One region of the Bradyrhizobium sp. USDA 4504 genome, then DNA from elsewhere that is predicted to be linked to it. Evidence: predicted binding sites of a transcription regulator. Region 1 holds the regulator's gene; the other holds the start of a gene.

What was found. The regulator LexA, encoded in region 1, represses DNA repair genes until DNA is damaged. The targets are predictions, from matches to a motif close to TGTTCNNNNTGTGTTCNG.
Region 2: uvrA (excinuclease ABC subunit UvrA) is a predicted target of LexA. The motif match lies at 2,356-2,373, and genes of this name have one in related genera.

What each region holds. Positions count from the first base shown of each region.
Region 1 covers NZ_JBSSGV010000001.1:3,060,329-3,067,942, reverse strand. Annotated here, with positions in the region: gene ACVMB1_RS14055 (hypothetical protein) at 103-375, shown strand; partial or broken gene ACVMB1_RS14050 (ComEC/Rec2 family competence protein) at 765-3,043, shown strand; gene ACVMB1_RS14045 (hypothetical protein) at 3,040-3,267, opposite strand; gene ACVMB1_RS14040 (hypothetical protein) at 3,413-3,841, opposite strand; gene lexA (transcriptional repressor LexA) at 4,098-4,802, opposite strand; gene ACVMB1_RS14030 (molybdopterin molybdotransferase MoeA) at 5,046-6,257, opposite strand; gene ACVMB1_RS14025 (HAD family hydrolase) at 6,284-6,910, opposite strand; gene ACVMB1_RS14020 (hypothetical protein) at 7,349-7,504, opposite strand; gene ACVMB1_RS14015 (serine hydroxymethyltransferase) at 7,592-7,614, opposite strand, start outside.
Region 2 covers NZ_JBSSGV010000001.1:2,741,344-2,748,957, reverse strand. Annotated here, with positions in the region: gene ACVMB1_RS12480 (outer membrane protein) at 433-1,179, shown strand; gene ACVMB1_RS12475 (outer membrane protein) at 1,436-2,095, shown strand; gene uvrA (excinuclease ABC subunit UvrA) at 2,460-5,447, shown strand; gene ACVMB1_RS12465 (barstar family protein) at 5,458-5,634, shown strand; gene ACVMB1_RS12460 (VOC family protein) at 5,946-6,245, opposite strand; gene ACVMB1_RS12455 (PRC-barrel domain-containing protein) at 6,432-6,764, opposite strand; gene ACVMB1_RS12450 (YVTN family beta-propeller repeat protein) at 7,027-7,614, opposite strand, start outside.

The DNA of each region.
Region 1 (7,614 bases):
CAACCTCTGCTAGCGTCATTTTCACGCAATTGATTCCGACAAGTTTGGCGACCAAGACATTGAAAAGACAAATAAAAAATATAAATAGGGCTAGGCTTGCGAATGGCCCCCAATAAGGATTTTGACCTAGTTAAGCATTTCATGTTTCACTTGGTCACAGGCGGTCTGATGTTCCTTGGAGCTGGTGCCGTATCGGCTGGGCTGGAGCTAGCCGCAGATTATCTCGACGAGTTCCGGAAACTATGGCTACTAGCGATTGTTTTTCATCTGGTAGCAATCGTGATTCTGGCCTTAGATGTAGGAAGTCTCGTGTTTTTCCTGATGATCCGCACGTACCGGTTCGTGAAAGACACATGGTCCATGAAGGACGGCTGAGATGAAGAAGAGCAGCAGCAAACGACAGATTAGACGAAACGTCTTCGCTGGTTCGCCTCACAAGGGGTCGTCGAGGATTGTCGAGGTGACGAAGGTCCATGGGAAAGCAAAGACCATGGCGAACACCAAAGCTGAAGCGCGAAGCCTTACCGGAATGGTGAAGGACGACATAGCATTGTACTTGTCTCCACTTACCGCCGTCGCCGGTGAGTTTCGCAGGCGCTTGCGCGGCGCGTAAAGAACGAGCCTTCCCACTTTCCATGCCCATCAAAGGCCGCCAAATCCGGCGGCCTTTTTCTTTTTGGCAACTGGGTACGCAAAGTATAATATCTCCAGTCGGGTGACGGGGCGATCCGCTAGCCTGCCGCCCGGCAGGGATCGCAAGCGGAATGGCGGAGCAGGGCACGACGCCGGGCGGCAAACGCGGCTACGCGGGGACGTGGCCGCCGCGCACGGCTGCGCCGGTCGGCGGCTTTCTCCCGGCGCGCGCCGGCATCTGGAAGCCTCTCGTCGAGACATTGCGGCAATGGGCGCGCGCCGAGGCCGGCGCTGGCCGCCTGTTGCCCTGGGTGCCGGTGGCGTTCGGCACCGGCATCGCGTTCTATTTCGCGGCCGAGCACGAGCCGGTGCTGTCGGTCGCGGCCACCGTCGCAATCCTGCTCTGCCTGCTGGCGCTGCTGCTGCGGCGGCGCAGCGTGTTTCCCGTCATCGCGCTGCTGGCCGCGGTGGCCGCGGGCTTTGCGACGGCGACCTGGAAGACGGCGCGCGTCGCTCACACGGTGCTGGCGCGGCCGATGTTCTCGGTGGCGCTGACCGGCTTCGTCGAGACGCGCGACATCCGCGAGAAGACCGATCGTTTCGTGCTGCGTGTGGTTTCGATGGAGAGCCCGCGCGACATGACGAAGCTCGATCGGGTCCGGCTCTCGGTGAAGAAGGGCACCGCGCCCGATGTCGGCAGCTTCGTTGAATTGAAGGCACGGCTGATGCCGCCGCTCGGGCCGCAGCGCCCGGGCTCCTATGATTTCGGCCGCGACCTGTATTTCCAGGGCATCGGCGCCTCCGGCTTCGTGATGGGCGCGGTCAAGACCAGGGAGCCGCCTGCGACCGGCGGCTTTGCGCTGCGCTACGCCGCCTTCATGCAGGGCCTGCGCGACGCCATCGACGCGCGGATTCGCACCACGCTCGACGGCGACCAGCGCGCGATCGCAACCGCCTTGCTCACCGGCCGGCGCGACGCGATCTCGACGCCGGTCAACGATGCGATGTTCATCTCGGGGCTCGGCCACGTGCTGTCGATCTCCGGCTACCACATGGCCGTGGTGGCCGGCGTCGTGTTCTTCGCGGTGCGCGCGCTGCTCGCGCTGTTTCCGGCGCTGACGGCGGCGCATCCGATCAAGAAATGGGCGGCGGCGGCCGCGCTGGTCGCCGCCGCATTCTATCTTCTGCTGTCGGGCGCCGAGGTTGCGACGCAGCGGTCGTTCTTCATGACCGCCGTGGTGCTGCTCGCCGTGATCGTCGACCGCCGCGCGATCACCTTCCGGACGCTGGCGGTGGCGGCGCTGATCGTGCTCGCGATCGCGCCGGAGGCGCTGGTGCATCCCAGTTTCCAGATGTCGTTTGCGGCAACGCTCGGGCTGGTGGCGCTAGTGCAGATCGGGCTGCCGAACCTGCTGGCGTCGCCCGACCATTCGGCGACCGCGCGCGTCGCGCTGTGGGGCGGCCGGGAGCTCACGATGCTGATACTGGCCTCGCTGGTGGCGGGGCTGGCGACGACGCCCTATGCCGCGTTCCATTTCCACCGCGTGACGCCCTACGGGCTGCTCGCCAACCTCGCGGCGATGCCGGTGGTCTCGGCGGTCGTGATGCCGGCCGGCCTGCTGGGGCTCGTCGCCATGCCGTTCGGCTTCGACGGCGTGTTCTGGGCGATCATGGGTCTTGGCATCGACTGGATGATCCTGGTGACGCAATGGGTCGCCGCACTCCCGGGCGCGGTCGGCCGCATGGCGGCGTTCGGCATCGGGCCGCTGATCGCAGCGAGCGCCGGCATCATCCTGCTCGGGCTGCTGCGCACGCCGCTGCGCTGGTCAGGTGCGGTGCTGCTGCTGGTGGCTCGGTCTGGGCGCTCAGGGTGCCGCAGCCGGACGTGCTGATCTCGGGCGACGGCCGCAATGTCGCGGTGCGTGGCGGTGATGGACGGCTGCATCTGATGCACAGCGCCAAGGATGCATTTTTGGTCAAGGAGTGGCTGGCGGCGGACGCCGACGCGCGCACCGCCACCGATGCGTCGCTCGGCGAGGGCGTCTCGTGCGATGCCGGCGGCTGCGTGACCCAGGGACCCGGCGGCACCTTCGTCGCGCTGGCGACCCGGTCGGAGGCGCTGGCGGACGACTGCGAGCGCGCAGCCCTGATCGTGACGGCGCGGCGGGCGCCGCAGGGCTGCGCGGCATCGGTGATCGATGCCGAGCGGCTGCGCCGCCACGGCGCGCTGGTGCTGCGGCGGAGCAGGGACGGCTACGTCGTCGATGCGGTCAAGCCCGGCGGGATCGACCGGCCGTGGTCGCCGGCGGTTCCCGGCGACGGCGAGAGCGAGACGACGCTACGCGCCCCCGCGCCGCGGCCTGCGGTGGATGCGACGCCGGCCGAGACCGATCTGCAGGGCGATGATTAGCCGTGGTCCGGCAAGGGCGCGCTTGGCAGCTCGAACAGGCCGAGATGGTATTCGTCGGAGTCGGGGCCGGCGTCGGGCTTCTTGACGAGAGTGAAGGAAGCCTCGGGAAATTGCTCCCAGACTTTCAGGTCGTCGGCCGTTACCGTCAGCCAACCGAACCGGAACATGTAGCGGCCCGGTTCCGTGACGCGTCCAGCCTTTTGCCATGTGACCTTATCGACCACCGCGCACGTCCTCCGTACCCGATGATGCGCCAAGGTGCCAGCCGACGCAAATCTCCTTCTGCGCCCCGGAAGCGGGAGTCCGGGGTCGCCCGAAATTGCTTAGGTCATCCGCCGCCGAACAGCTCATTCCGCGGCGACGATGCGCTCAACCCAAAAACAGCGTTGCGAATGCGGAGGGCCGCCGCTCCGCAACCTTCGGCTTCTGCTCGACCGGCGGATGCAGCGCCGGCAATTGCAGCACGCTGACGCGCTGTCCCTCGACCAGCTGGGTCACCAGCACATGGCTGCCGTCGGGGAATTCGACCGCGTCATGATGCCGATCGGGCACGTCGGGCTCGACTTCGTTGAACACGCCGACGCGATAGTTCAGCGTCTTGGTCCAGATCCAGCGGCTGTCGTAGCGAACGTTCTCGGCGAAAGCGAGCTCGGTGCCCGGCAGCATGCAGACCGCGACAGTGGGGTCATTCTCCGAAGCAAAGCCGCGGGTTGACGTGCCGCGGAACGTCGTCGTGATCAGCGTCTCTCCGACAATGGCGGGGCGCGATGCCACGGCGTGCAGACTATAGTCACACATCGGATGGCTCCTCATTTCGAGGTAGCGACCCGTGCCTCTCCTTGAGGCATTAGGGCCTCTACCAGAGTGGACGATAGCGAACGAGCGTCTGCTCGTTTCTGGGCGATTGTACGACTGGTCCGAGATCGCTCCGATCACAAACACGCGACGCTGCGCGAGAGGTATCGGAGCGCATCGGGCAGGCCGTACGCTACACTATCATGCAAGGAACGATCCGACGTGTTGCTCGTTCCCGGCCGCCGCAAGTATTTGCAATTCAGTATTTGCGATAAAGGCCGATCAGCTTGCCCTGGATGCGGACCCGGTTCGGCGGCAGGATGCGCACTTCATAGGCGGTGTTGGCCGGCTCGAGCGCGATCGATGCGCCGCGGCGGCGGAAGCGCTTCAGGGTGGCTTCCTCCTCGTCGATCAGCGCCACCACGATGTCGCCGGTATTGGCGACGTCGTTGCGCTGGATCAGCGCCATGTCGCCGTCGAGGATGCCGGCATCGACCATCGAGTCGCCGCGCACCTCGAGCGCATAGTGCTCGCCGGCACCGAGCATGTCGGGCGGCACGCTGATGGTGTGGCTGCGGGTCTGCAGCGCCTCGATCGGCGTACCGGCGGCGATCCGGCCCATCACGGGGACCGCGACCGGACGGTTGCCGTCGTCCTCGGCAATCGGCGGCGTGCTGGCGCGCCGGCCGAGGGTGCCTTCGATGACGCTGGGCGTGAAGCCGCGGCGGCCGTTGCCGCCGCCGGCCGAGAGTTCGGGCAGCTTGATGACCTCGATGGCGCGGGCGCGGTTCGGCAGGCGGCGGATGAAGCCGCGCTCCTCCAGCGCAGTGATCAGGCGGTGGATACCGGACTTCGAGCGCAGGTCGAGCGCATCCTTCATCTCGTCGAAGGAGGGCGGTACGCCCGCCTCTTTCAGACGTTCATTGATGAAACGCAGTAGTTCGTACTGTTTGCGCGTGAGCATCTCGAGTATTCCCCCGGTTGATAGCGTCGTTCGATTCCGAGACTCTTCTGGTGGGGCCTGCAGGCCGGGCCTGACCTCAGGAGCATGTGCTCAATGCACCTGCTTCCATGCAGCTTCCCGAATGTAGACACCAGTACTCGAAACAAATCATGAACGGACACTATATGTTCGATATGTGTTCCGCAACCACTTAATTTCCGGTGAACGTGTCGGGCAACGCACAATCGGCGGGGCGCGAAAACCCTATTCGGGCAGTGTCAGAATCTCGCATTCGCTGCCCTTGACGGCAGCTGCCGCAAACGGCGGACGCACGAGAAGTGCCCGTGCCGCAGCGAGATTCCCGAGCAGCGACGAGTCCTGCTGCGTCACCGGCGTTGCGATCAGCCTGCCGTCCTCGCGCGCTTCGAGCCGCGCACGCAGATAGTCCTCGCGCTGGTCGTTGGCAGCGAGGTCGCGGCCGAGCAGGGCGCTCGCGCGGCGATGACGAATCACTTTCCGGCCGCTCAGCGCCCGAATCAACGGCACCAGGAACAGGAAGGCGCAGACATAGGACGACACCGGATTGCCCGGCAGGCCGATCACCCGCATCGCGCCGAGCCGGCCATGCATCATCGGCTTGCCGGGCCGCATCGCAATCCGCCAGAACGCCATCTCGACCCCCTCGGCTTCCAGCGACCGCTTGACGAGATCGTGGTCGCCGACCGAGGCGCCGCCTGTCGTGATCAGGACATCGGCACCGGCCTCGCGCGCCCGGCGGATGCCCGCCGTGGTCGCCTCCACCGTGTCGGCGGCAACGCCGAGGTCGACGGTCTCGGCGCCTTCGGCGCGCGCCAGCGCCCGCAGCGCGTAGCCGTTGGAATAGACGATCTGGCCGGGACCGGGCTGCGAGCCCGGCATCACCAGCTCGTCGCCGGTCGCCAGCACCGCGACCTTCGGGCGGCGGCGCACCGCAAGTTCCGGATAGTTCATGGCGGCCGCCAGCGACAGCGCGCGGTCGGACAGGCGGCTGCCGCCGGCGAGCAGCACCTCGCCCTCACGGAAGTCGACCCCAGCCGGGCGGATGTGCCGCCCGACGCTGGCGGCCTCCGTGATCGTGATGTGGTCGCCGTCGACGGCGGTGTCCTCCTGGATGATCACCGCGTCGGCGCCATTGGGGATCACGCCGCCGGTGAAGATCCGCACCGCCTCGCCGGCGCCGACCGTCCGCTCGAACGGCCGGCCGGCGGCGACTTCGCCGATCACCTTGAGCCGGGCCTTTAGATCAGCCGCATCGGCGGCGCGCACCGCATAGCCGTCCATCGCCGACATCGGCTGCGGCGGCTGGGTGCGGAGCGCCGCGAGATCGTGCGCAAGCGTGCGGTGGTAGGCGGCATCGAGCGCGACCATCTCCTCCGGCAGCGGTTCGGCGCCGGCGAGGACGGCGGACAGGGCATCGGCAACCGGCATCAGGGCCACGCTCAGAGTTCCTCAATTCCTAATCTTCAAATTCCAAGTGCGGTCAAAGCCCTTGCCACGTCATCCGTCGATGTCACGTGGATAGCATAAAGGCCGCGGGCCCGCGCACCTTCGATATTGGCGGCCAGGTCGTCGAAAAACAGGATCCGCGACGCCGGCACGCCGATGGCTTTTACCACATGATCATAGGCCTCGGCGTCGGGTTTGCGGAAGCCGATGCTCGAGGACAGGAAGACGTTGCGGAAATGGCTGAGCAGGTCGGCGTGGGTGACCGAGAAATGCGCGACATGGGCCGGATTGGTGTTGGAGAAGGCGTAGAGCGGCATCCGCTTGGCGGCCGCCGCGAGCAGCGGGGCGATGCCCGGCATCTCGCCGGTGAAGATCGCGTTCCAGCCTTCGAGGAACTGGGCGTCCGTGATGTTGATGCCGAGCGTCCGGCGCAGATTCTCGAAGAAAGCCGCGTCGTCGATCCGGCCGATCTCATGATGCTTGAAACTGTCGTCGACGACAAAGCGCGTGGCGAGCTCGGCGGGCGCACACCCGGCATGCTGCGCCCAGTGCGCCATCACCTTGTCAAAGTTGATGTCGAGCACGACGCGGCCGATATCGAACAGCAGCACGTCGACGGAGTTGGGAGTGAATTGCGAGGTCATTGCATGAAACCGTGTACGAGAATTGCGGGCAGGCGGCAATGTCCTCGATTTCAGTGACCGGTGCGTGGATTGTACGTGGCGTTGCATTCATCGCGAGACTGTTCCCGCGCACACCACCGTCGTCCCGGCGAAGGCCGGGACCCATAACCACCGCATTTGATCAGGAACGGGATCGTGGCCGCAGCGTCGCGCAACAATTGAGATCTGGGGTAATGGCTCCCGGCCTTCGCCGGGACGACGGCGGGTGTCGTCGCTTGTGCGTCAAACATCCGCATTCTCGCGACATGATCTGTCCGAGCCTTGCTCTTTTCACCCTATATTTTTGCTGCGGGGCTTGGCTTGCCGCGTCGGGCAACTCAGTGGCACGCACGCACTAGCTTTCAGCGCACCATGCGACTTGATGCTTGCCGGCGGCTTGACGCCCGCCGGGCGTAGCTCTCACAGCCTGGACAGCGCCAAGCCGAGGTAACCGATCAGCGCACCGGTGCTGAGAATGATGACGACGAGCGCCTGTTCCGAGCGTGCTTGCAAGGTTTTCCGGGTCACGGCGGGGACGCTCCGTCTTTCGAGATCATGCGGTCCAACGAACAGCATCGATTTCCGTTCCGGTCCTTCCCCCGGGAACCTTCACGACCTGCCGAGTGACGCGACGGACGCGGAACAGGAACGCGGCTCGGCTGCCTATGAGGGCGGCGCGATCCCCG
Region 2 (7,614 bases), 320 kb from region 1:
AAAAACCGGGCGTCCGGACATTCGGCCGCCACTCTCAACCTTCGCCACTTACGCCGCAGGCGTCGTGGATGACCCTATACGCCGGTGCCGGCTCGTCGCCTTTGCCGTCTCGCGGTTATCCACGGATATCGGGATATAGCACCGGATCCGGCATCGTTCCAGTTTTGTTCGCCACAACCATCCGTAGAAGCGGCGAGTGCCGTCAGAGCGGCAGTCGATCTCGGTGCAGGCCGACGCTCGGCAGCAAGATTTAGAAAAACAACAAACAAATCAGCAGCTTGCCTTATCGATACTTCTCCCGCGAGTGTTGCATTTGGGAGACTGCGTTTTCGGTTGAATCAGCGTATAGCTCCAACCATGGCGCGGGCGCTCGCGTCTGGGATCGTGCTTCGGGACCGTTTGGAAGCCGATCGGGGTGCTGGGGGATTGATAATGAAGAAGTTTTTGCTCGGTACGGTTGCTCTGATTGCGTTTGCTGCGCCTGCCGCGGCTGCCGATCTCGCTGCGCGCCCGTACACCAAGGCGCCGCCGCCCGTGGTTGCCCCGATCTATGACTGGACCGGCTTCTACATCGGCGCCAACGGCGGCTGGGGCTCGAGCCACAATTGCTGGGACCAGCTCCCGGCCGGCATCTTCCTCGCATCAGATGGTTGCCATGATGCAACCGGCGGCGTCGCCGGTGGCCAGATCGGTTATCGCTGGCAGGCTGGCGCCTGGGTGTTCGGCCTCGAAGCGCAGGGCGACTGGGCTGACCTGAAGGGCAGCAACAACAGCGCGATCTTCCCGGGCCTGTTCACCAACCAGTCCAAGATCGACGCGTTCGGCCTGTTCACCGGCCAGATCGGTTACGCCGTCAACAACGTGCTGCTCTACGCCAAGGGCGGCGCGGCGCTGACCGACAACCGCTTCAACACCTACTTCACCCCAACCGGCGTGCTGGTCGGCAGCGCCAGCGACACCCGCTGGGGCGGCACCGTCGGCGCCGGCATCGAAGTCGGCTTCGCGCCGAACTGGACCGCGGGCATCGAATACGACCACCTGTTCATGCAGGACAAGACCTATAACCTGATCGCCCCCAACGGCACGCTGAACAGCACCATCCGCGATCGCCAGGACGTCGACCTCGTTACCGTCCGCGTGAACTACAAGTGGGGTGGTCCGGTCGTCGCGCGCTATTGATCGCGCCAGGCCGATTGATCCAGACGAAAGGCCGGCCTCGCGCCGGCCTTTTTGTTTGCGCCTGTTTGTGCGCCGGCTTTTTCGTTGCGTGTGCACGCGCACCTCACCGGGGCCGTTTTCGGTGCGTTGTGGTTTCGCGGATACACACGTTCCGGCATTTCTCTGTAGAAGCACCAGCACGTCACGCGACACTGCTGTGACGCTCTCTTCAAGATATCTGAAGGGACAACAAGAAAATGGGACTGGGACTTTGAAAATGAGGACTGTTTTGCTGGCCTCGGCCGGCATGTTTGCACTGAGCGCTTTTGCACCGGCAATGGCCGCCGACATGGCGGCACGCGCGCCTTACGTGAAGGCTCCGCCGCCAGCCGCGATCTACAACTGGACCGGCTTCTACGTCGGTGGCTTCGGCGGCTACGCCAGCGAGAACTCCGGCACCCCGAGCATGGAAGGCGGCTTCGGCGGCGGCACCATCGGCTACAACTGGCAAGCCGGCAACATCGTGTACGGCCTCGAGGTCGACGCCGCAGGCGCTGACATCGACGCATCGGTCTCCGCGCTCGGCGTCACCGCCCGCAGCAAGATCGACTCGCTCGGCACCGTGCGCGGCCGCCTCGGCTTCGCCGTCGACAAGGTGCTGTTCTATGGCACCGGCGGTTACGCCTGGGCCAACAACGAGGTCAGCGTCACCGCGCTCGGCGTGACCGCCTCGCAGAGCAACTTTCACTCCGGCTGGACCGTCGGCGCCGGCGTCGAGGCGTTCATCGCGCCGCAGTGGTCGATCAAGGGCGAATACTTGTATCGCAGCCTCGACAGCGAGAACTATTTCGGCGTGCCGTCCGGTACGCTCGAGCTGCACAGCGCCCAGTTCGGCGTCAACTATCACTTCGGCGGCCCGATCGTCGCCAAGTACTAAGCCTGAGCGAATTGCCTGACCGCCATCGGCGGTCAGATCGCACTGGCCGGCCTAGCGCCGGCCTTTTTGCGTAAGCGCGTTTTCGAGCGAAGTGAATTGCGGTTCGCGTCAAGAAAACGCGTCACAGCAGGAATCCAGAGCTCCCGTTCCGATCCCATCGAAGCGGGAAAAGGCTCTAGCGGAACCGGCGCTGCTGACGGCTGCTGCCATCAGGCAAACTATCCGTTGATGGACGCGACTCAGCACTGGAAATTGTCGACCGTTCTTCCTACGTTCCAGTCTTCACACCCCATCGGCGCAAGGTCCCGGCATCACCGGCGATGCGCGCCCAAAAGGCGCCAAGCATGCGCCCGGAACTGTCGCTATGGATGAAGTGCTCAAGGCGAAGCGCCAACAGAACGCCGGCTCCTCATCGCGCGCCATCACGATCCGTGGCGCGCGCGAACACAATCTGAAGAACATCGACGTCGAGATTCCCCGCGACAAGCTCGTGGTGTTCACCGGCCTGTCCGGCTCCGGCAAATCGTCGCTCGCGTTCGACACCATCTATGCCGAGGGCCAGCGCCGCTACGTCGAATCGCTGTCGGCCTATGCGCGCCAGTTCCTCGAGATGATGCAGAAGCCGGATGTCGACCAGATCGACGGCCTGTCGCCGGCGATCTCGATCGAGCAGAAGACCACGTCGAAGAACCCGCGCTCCACCGTCGGCACCGTCACCGAGATCTACGACTACATGCGCCTGCTCTGGGCGCGCGTCGGCGTGCCCTATTCGCCGGCCACCGGCCTGCCGATCGAGAGCCAGATCGTCTCGCAGATGGTCGATCGCGTGCTAGCGCTGCCGGAAGGCACCCGCCTCTATCTGCTGGCGCCGGTCGTGCGCGGTCGCAAGGGCGAGTACAAGAAGGAGCTCGCCGAGTACCTCAAGAAGGGCTTTCAGCGCGTCAAGATCGACGGCACCTTTTACGAACTGTCCGAGGCGCCGGCGCTCGACAAGAAATTCCCGCACGACATCGACGTCGTGGTCGACCGCATCGTGGTGCGTCCCGACCTCGCCCAGCGCCTCGCGGAAAGCTTTGAGACCGCGCTGAAGCTCGCCGAGGGCCTCGCCGTGATTGAATATGCCGACGCGCCGGCGGCGGCCGCCCAGGACGACAAGAAAGAGGACAAGAAGAAAACCGCCAAAATCCACGACAAGAGCGGGCCCGAGCGCATCCTGTTCTCGGAGAAGTTCGCCTGCCCGGTCTCCGGGTTCACGATCCCCGAGATCGAGCCGCGCCTGTTCTCGTTCAACAACCCCTATGGCGCCTGTCCGGCCTGCGGCGGCCTCGGCGTCGAGCAGCATATCGACGCGGACCTGGTCATCCCCGACAAGGAGCTGACCTTGCGCAAGGGCGCGATCGCGCCCTGGGCGAAATCATCCTCGCCCTACTACATCCAGACCCTGACCGCGCTCGGCAAGCACTACAAGTTCACGCTCGACACCAAGTGGAAGGACCTCACCAAGAAGGTCCAGAACGCGCTGCTGCACGGCTCCGGCGACGACGAGATCAAGTTCTCCTATGAGGACGGCGTCCGCTCCTACGACACCAAGAAGCCGTTCGAGGGCGTCATCACCAACATCAACCGCCGCTACCGCGAGACCGAGAGCGAGTGGGCGCGCGAGGAACTCGGCAAGTATTTCTCCGACGTGCCCTGCGAAGGCTGCAACGGCCACCGCCTGAAGCCGGAGGCGCTGTGCGTCAAGATCGGCGGCAAGCACATCGGCGAGATCTCCGAGCTCTCGGTCAAGCGCGCCGGCGAATGGTTCGAGACGGTGCCGGAGGCGCTGAACGCGCAGCAGAACGAGATCGCAACGCGCATCCTGAAAGAGATCCGCGAGCGCCTGACCTTCCTGCTCGACGTCGGCCTGAACTACCTGACGCTGTCGCGCTCCTCCGGCACGCTGTCCGGCGGCGAGAGCCAGCGCATCCGCCTCGCCTCGCAGATCGGCTCGGGCCTCACCGGCGTGCTCTACGTGCTGGACGAGCCGTCGATCGGCCTGCACCAGCGCGACAATGCCCGCCTGCTCGACACCCTGAAGCGGCTGCGCGACCTCGGTAACACCGTGGTCGTGGTCGAGCATGACGAGGACGCCATCCGCCTCGCCGATTATGTGCTCGATATCGGGCCCGGCGCCGGCATGCATGGCGGCCACATCGTCGCCGAAGGCACGCCCGACCAGATCATGCGCAATCCGAAATCGCTGACCGGCAAGTATCTCACCGGCGAGTTGTCGGTGCCTGTGCCCGACCGGCGGCCGCCGAACCACCGGCGCACCATCAAGGTCGTCAACGCCCGCGGCAACAACCTCAAGAACGTCTCGGCCGAAATCCCGCTCGGCCTGTTCACCTGCGTGACCGGCGTCTCCGGCGGCGGCAAGTCGACGCTGTTGATCGACACGCTGTACCGCGCCATCGCCCGCAAGCTGAACAACGCCAGCGAGGGCGCGGCGCCGCACGACCGCATCGAGGGCCTCGAGCACATCGACAAGATCATCGACATCGACCAGTCGCCGATCGGCCGCACGCCGCGTTCCAACCCCGCGACCTATACCGGTGCCTTCACGCCGATCCGCGAATGGTTCGCCGGCCTGCCGGAGGCGAAGGCGCGCGGCTACGAGCCCGGGCGCTTCTCCTTCAACGTCAAGGGCGGCCGCTGCGAGGCCTGCCAGGGCGACGGCGTCATCAAGATCGAGATGCACTTCCTGCCCGACGTCTACGTCACCTGCGACACCTGCAAGGGCAAGCGCTACAACCGCGAGACGCTGGAGGTGCTGTTCAAGGGCAAGAGCATCGCCGACGTGCTCGACATGACGGTCGAGGAAGCCGCCGAATTCTTCAAGGCGGTGCCGCGCGTGCGCGAGACCTTCCAGACCCTGCACCGCGTCGGCCTCGACTACATCCATGTCGGCCAGCAGGCGACGACGCTGTCGGGCGGCGAAGCCCAGCGCGTCAAGCTGGCGAAGGAGCTGTCAAAGCGCGCCACCGGGCGCACGCTCTACATCCTGGACGAGCCGACCACCGGCCTGCACTTCCACGACGTCGCCAAGCTGCTCGAGGTGCTGCACGAGTTGGTCGCCCAGGGCAACACGGTGGTGGTGATCGAGCACAATCTCGAGGTCATCAAGACCGCCGACTGGGTCATCGACCTCGGCCCCGAAGGCGGCGACGGCGGCGGCGAGATCGTCGCCTGGGGCCCGCCCGAGGACATCGTCAAGGCCCCGCGCAGCTACACCGGCAAGTTCCTGGCTCCGGTGCTGAAGAAGGCGAACAGCAAGCCGAGGAAGAGCTCAGCGAGCGAGGCGGCGGAGTGACACAGGCCGGGTGAGCGAGCCGCAAACATTCATCTCGTTCGAAGATGAGGGCGCGTCGTCCCCTGCAGCGGTGCGCGCCAGCATCCTTGAGAATGTGACGAGCAAAGCGGCGCTCTTGGCCACGCTCGCTGCACAGCTCGAATTTCCCGGTTACTTTGGGAGCAATTGGGATGGGTTCGAGGAATGAATCCGCGATCTCTCGTGGTTGCCGCACGGTCCCGTGCTTGTAATGCATGCTGATGTGCGGCTGGTTGGCGACCTGCCGAACGCGATGACCTACGTTGCGATACTGAATGACGCTGCTCGCAAAATGTCAGGATCGAAAGACCATCCGCTTTCGGTTGCATTTCCCCTCAGATATCGCGACCAGGTCATGTGGCTGCTTCGAGCAGACCAGGCCCGTAGCAAGTAGCCTGGATGAGCGAAGCGATATCCGGGGCCTCTCGCGGCCAACAATGACCGGTCCCGCATATCGCTTCGCTCATGCGGGCTACACACTTAGCTCCCACGGCAGGTGGCGATCTGCCAGACGTTGGCCCAGGCATCCCGCACCATCGCGCGTCTGTCGCCATAGGGCGTATCCGCAGGCGGCTCGATCGATTCAGCGCCTGCCGCGATCGCCCGCCGATAGGTCTCGTCCGCGTCTCGAACATAGACGTAGAGAAAGGCCGACATCGCCTCGCGGACGCCTCCGCCGTCGCTGATCAGGATGATCGAGTCTCCGATCCGGATTTCCGTTGGCGCGCCGGAGCGCACTTTGCCCTGCGCATCGAAAACGTCTCGAAGAAATCTGGCCAAGCCAGTGAGGTCGCGGGTGACAATTCGCGGTATGACGGAAGGCCAGCCGGCGGGCTTGAATTGGGGCATGTGCCTGACTTAGTAGCCCGCATGACCGGAGCGATATGCGGGGTCTATCAGCCGAACAAGTTGACCGCTCCCGCATGTCGCTTCGCTCATGCGGGCTACGGTCTCTCAACCGCTCTGCTACACCGCCCAATAGTTCGGGTGCGTGTACGATCGCGAGCGGTCGCCCCAGTCGAATTCGTCGCCGTCGAATTCGGAGGGTCCTGACCGCAGATCATCCAGCGTCACCTCGGCCTCGAAGGCCTGCCGCACAGGATCGAATCGCAGCGCGGTCCATCTGACGGGATAGTGGTGGTGGGTACTCAGCACGCCTCCGGTCTTGATGATGGCATAGGCCACCGTTCCGCTCACCTTGTCGAGCATCAGCCGCTCGATCGACCCGAGCTTGGCGCCATCGCGCCCGAAGACGCAGACATGCTCGACCCGGTCACTGGGCACCAAGGTATGATGCATGGCATCCTCCCTGTGTTCCGCTTATTTGCCCGATAATATATGCCTGCCGCGCTGGTGAGCCAATGGGGCGCGGCTCGGCGACCGGCCGCAGGGGCCGGTTGGCTCTATCCTGCGGCGGCGGACGCTTGCACAATTTCGGAATAATAAAAACGTACCGCTGATTTGCCCGACGCGTCAAGTCGCTTTTCCGAGTCTCGACGGCAGCCTGCTCCTTTGCATGGGGTTGTTTTCGATATTTTGGGACACCCCACGCACCTTCCCCCTACTCCGTCCGTCTGAGGAACGCCCCGAACGCGCGCGGGCCGTCGCCGACCTTGACCTCGCCAATCACCTTCAGCTCGGCGGCGTCGATCATGCTCAGCGTGTTGCTTTCCCAGTTCGCGACCAGGATGCGCTTGCCGTCGGCGGTCGCCTCGATGCCTTCGGGGTAATCGCCGACCGTGATCCGCTTCACGGGCTGCAACGTCGCGAGGTCGAACACGCTGACCTTGCCGTCATACTGGTCGGTGACGAAGCCGCGGCCCTGCGCCAGCGCCACCGCGTAGGGGCGCAGGCCGACATGCACGCGGCCGATCTCGCGCGCGGTCGCGACGTCGATCACCGAGACGTCGTTGGTGCCGACATTGGCGGTGTAGGCACGCTTGCCATCGGCATCGATGGTGACACCAAACGGCCGACTCCCGACCTTCACGATCCCCCTCAGCTCGCGCGAGGCGGTATCGATGATGGAGACGCTGTCATCGTCGCGATCCGCCGACAGCAGCAGCAGCCCATCCGGTGTCACCGCCAGCCCGGACGGCGATGCACCGACCGCGATACTTGCGACGACACGCTGCTCTCTGGCATCGAT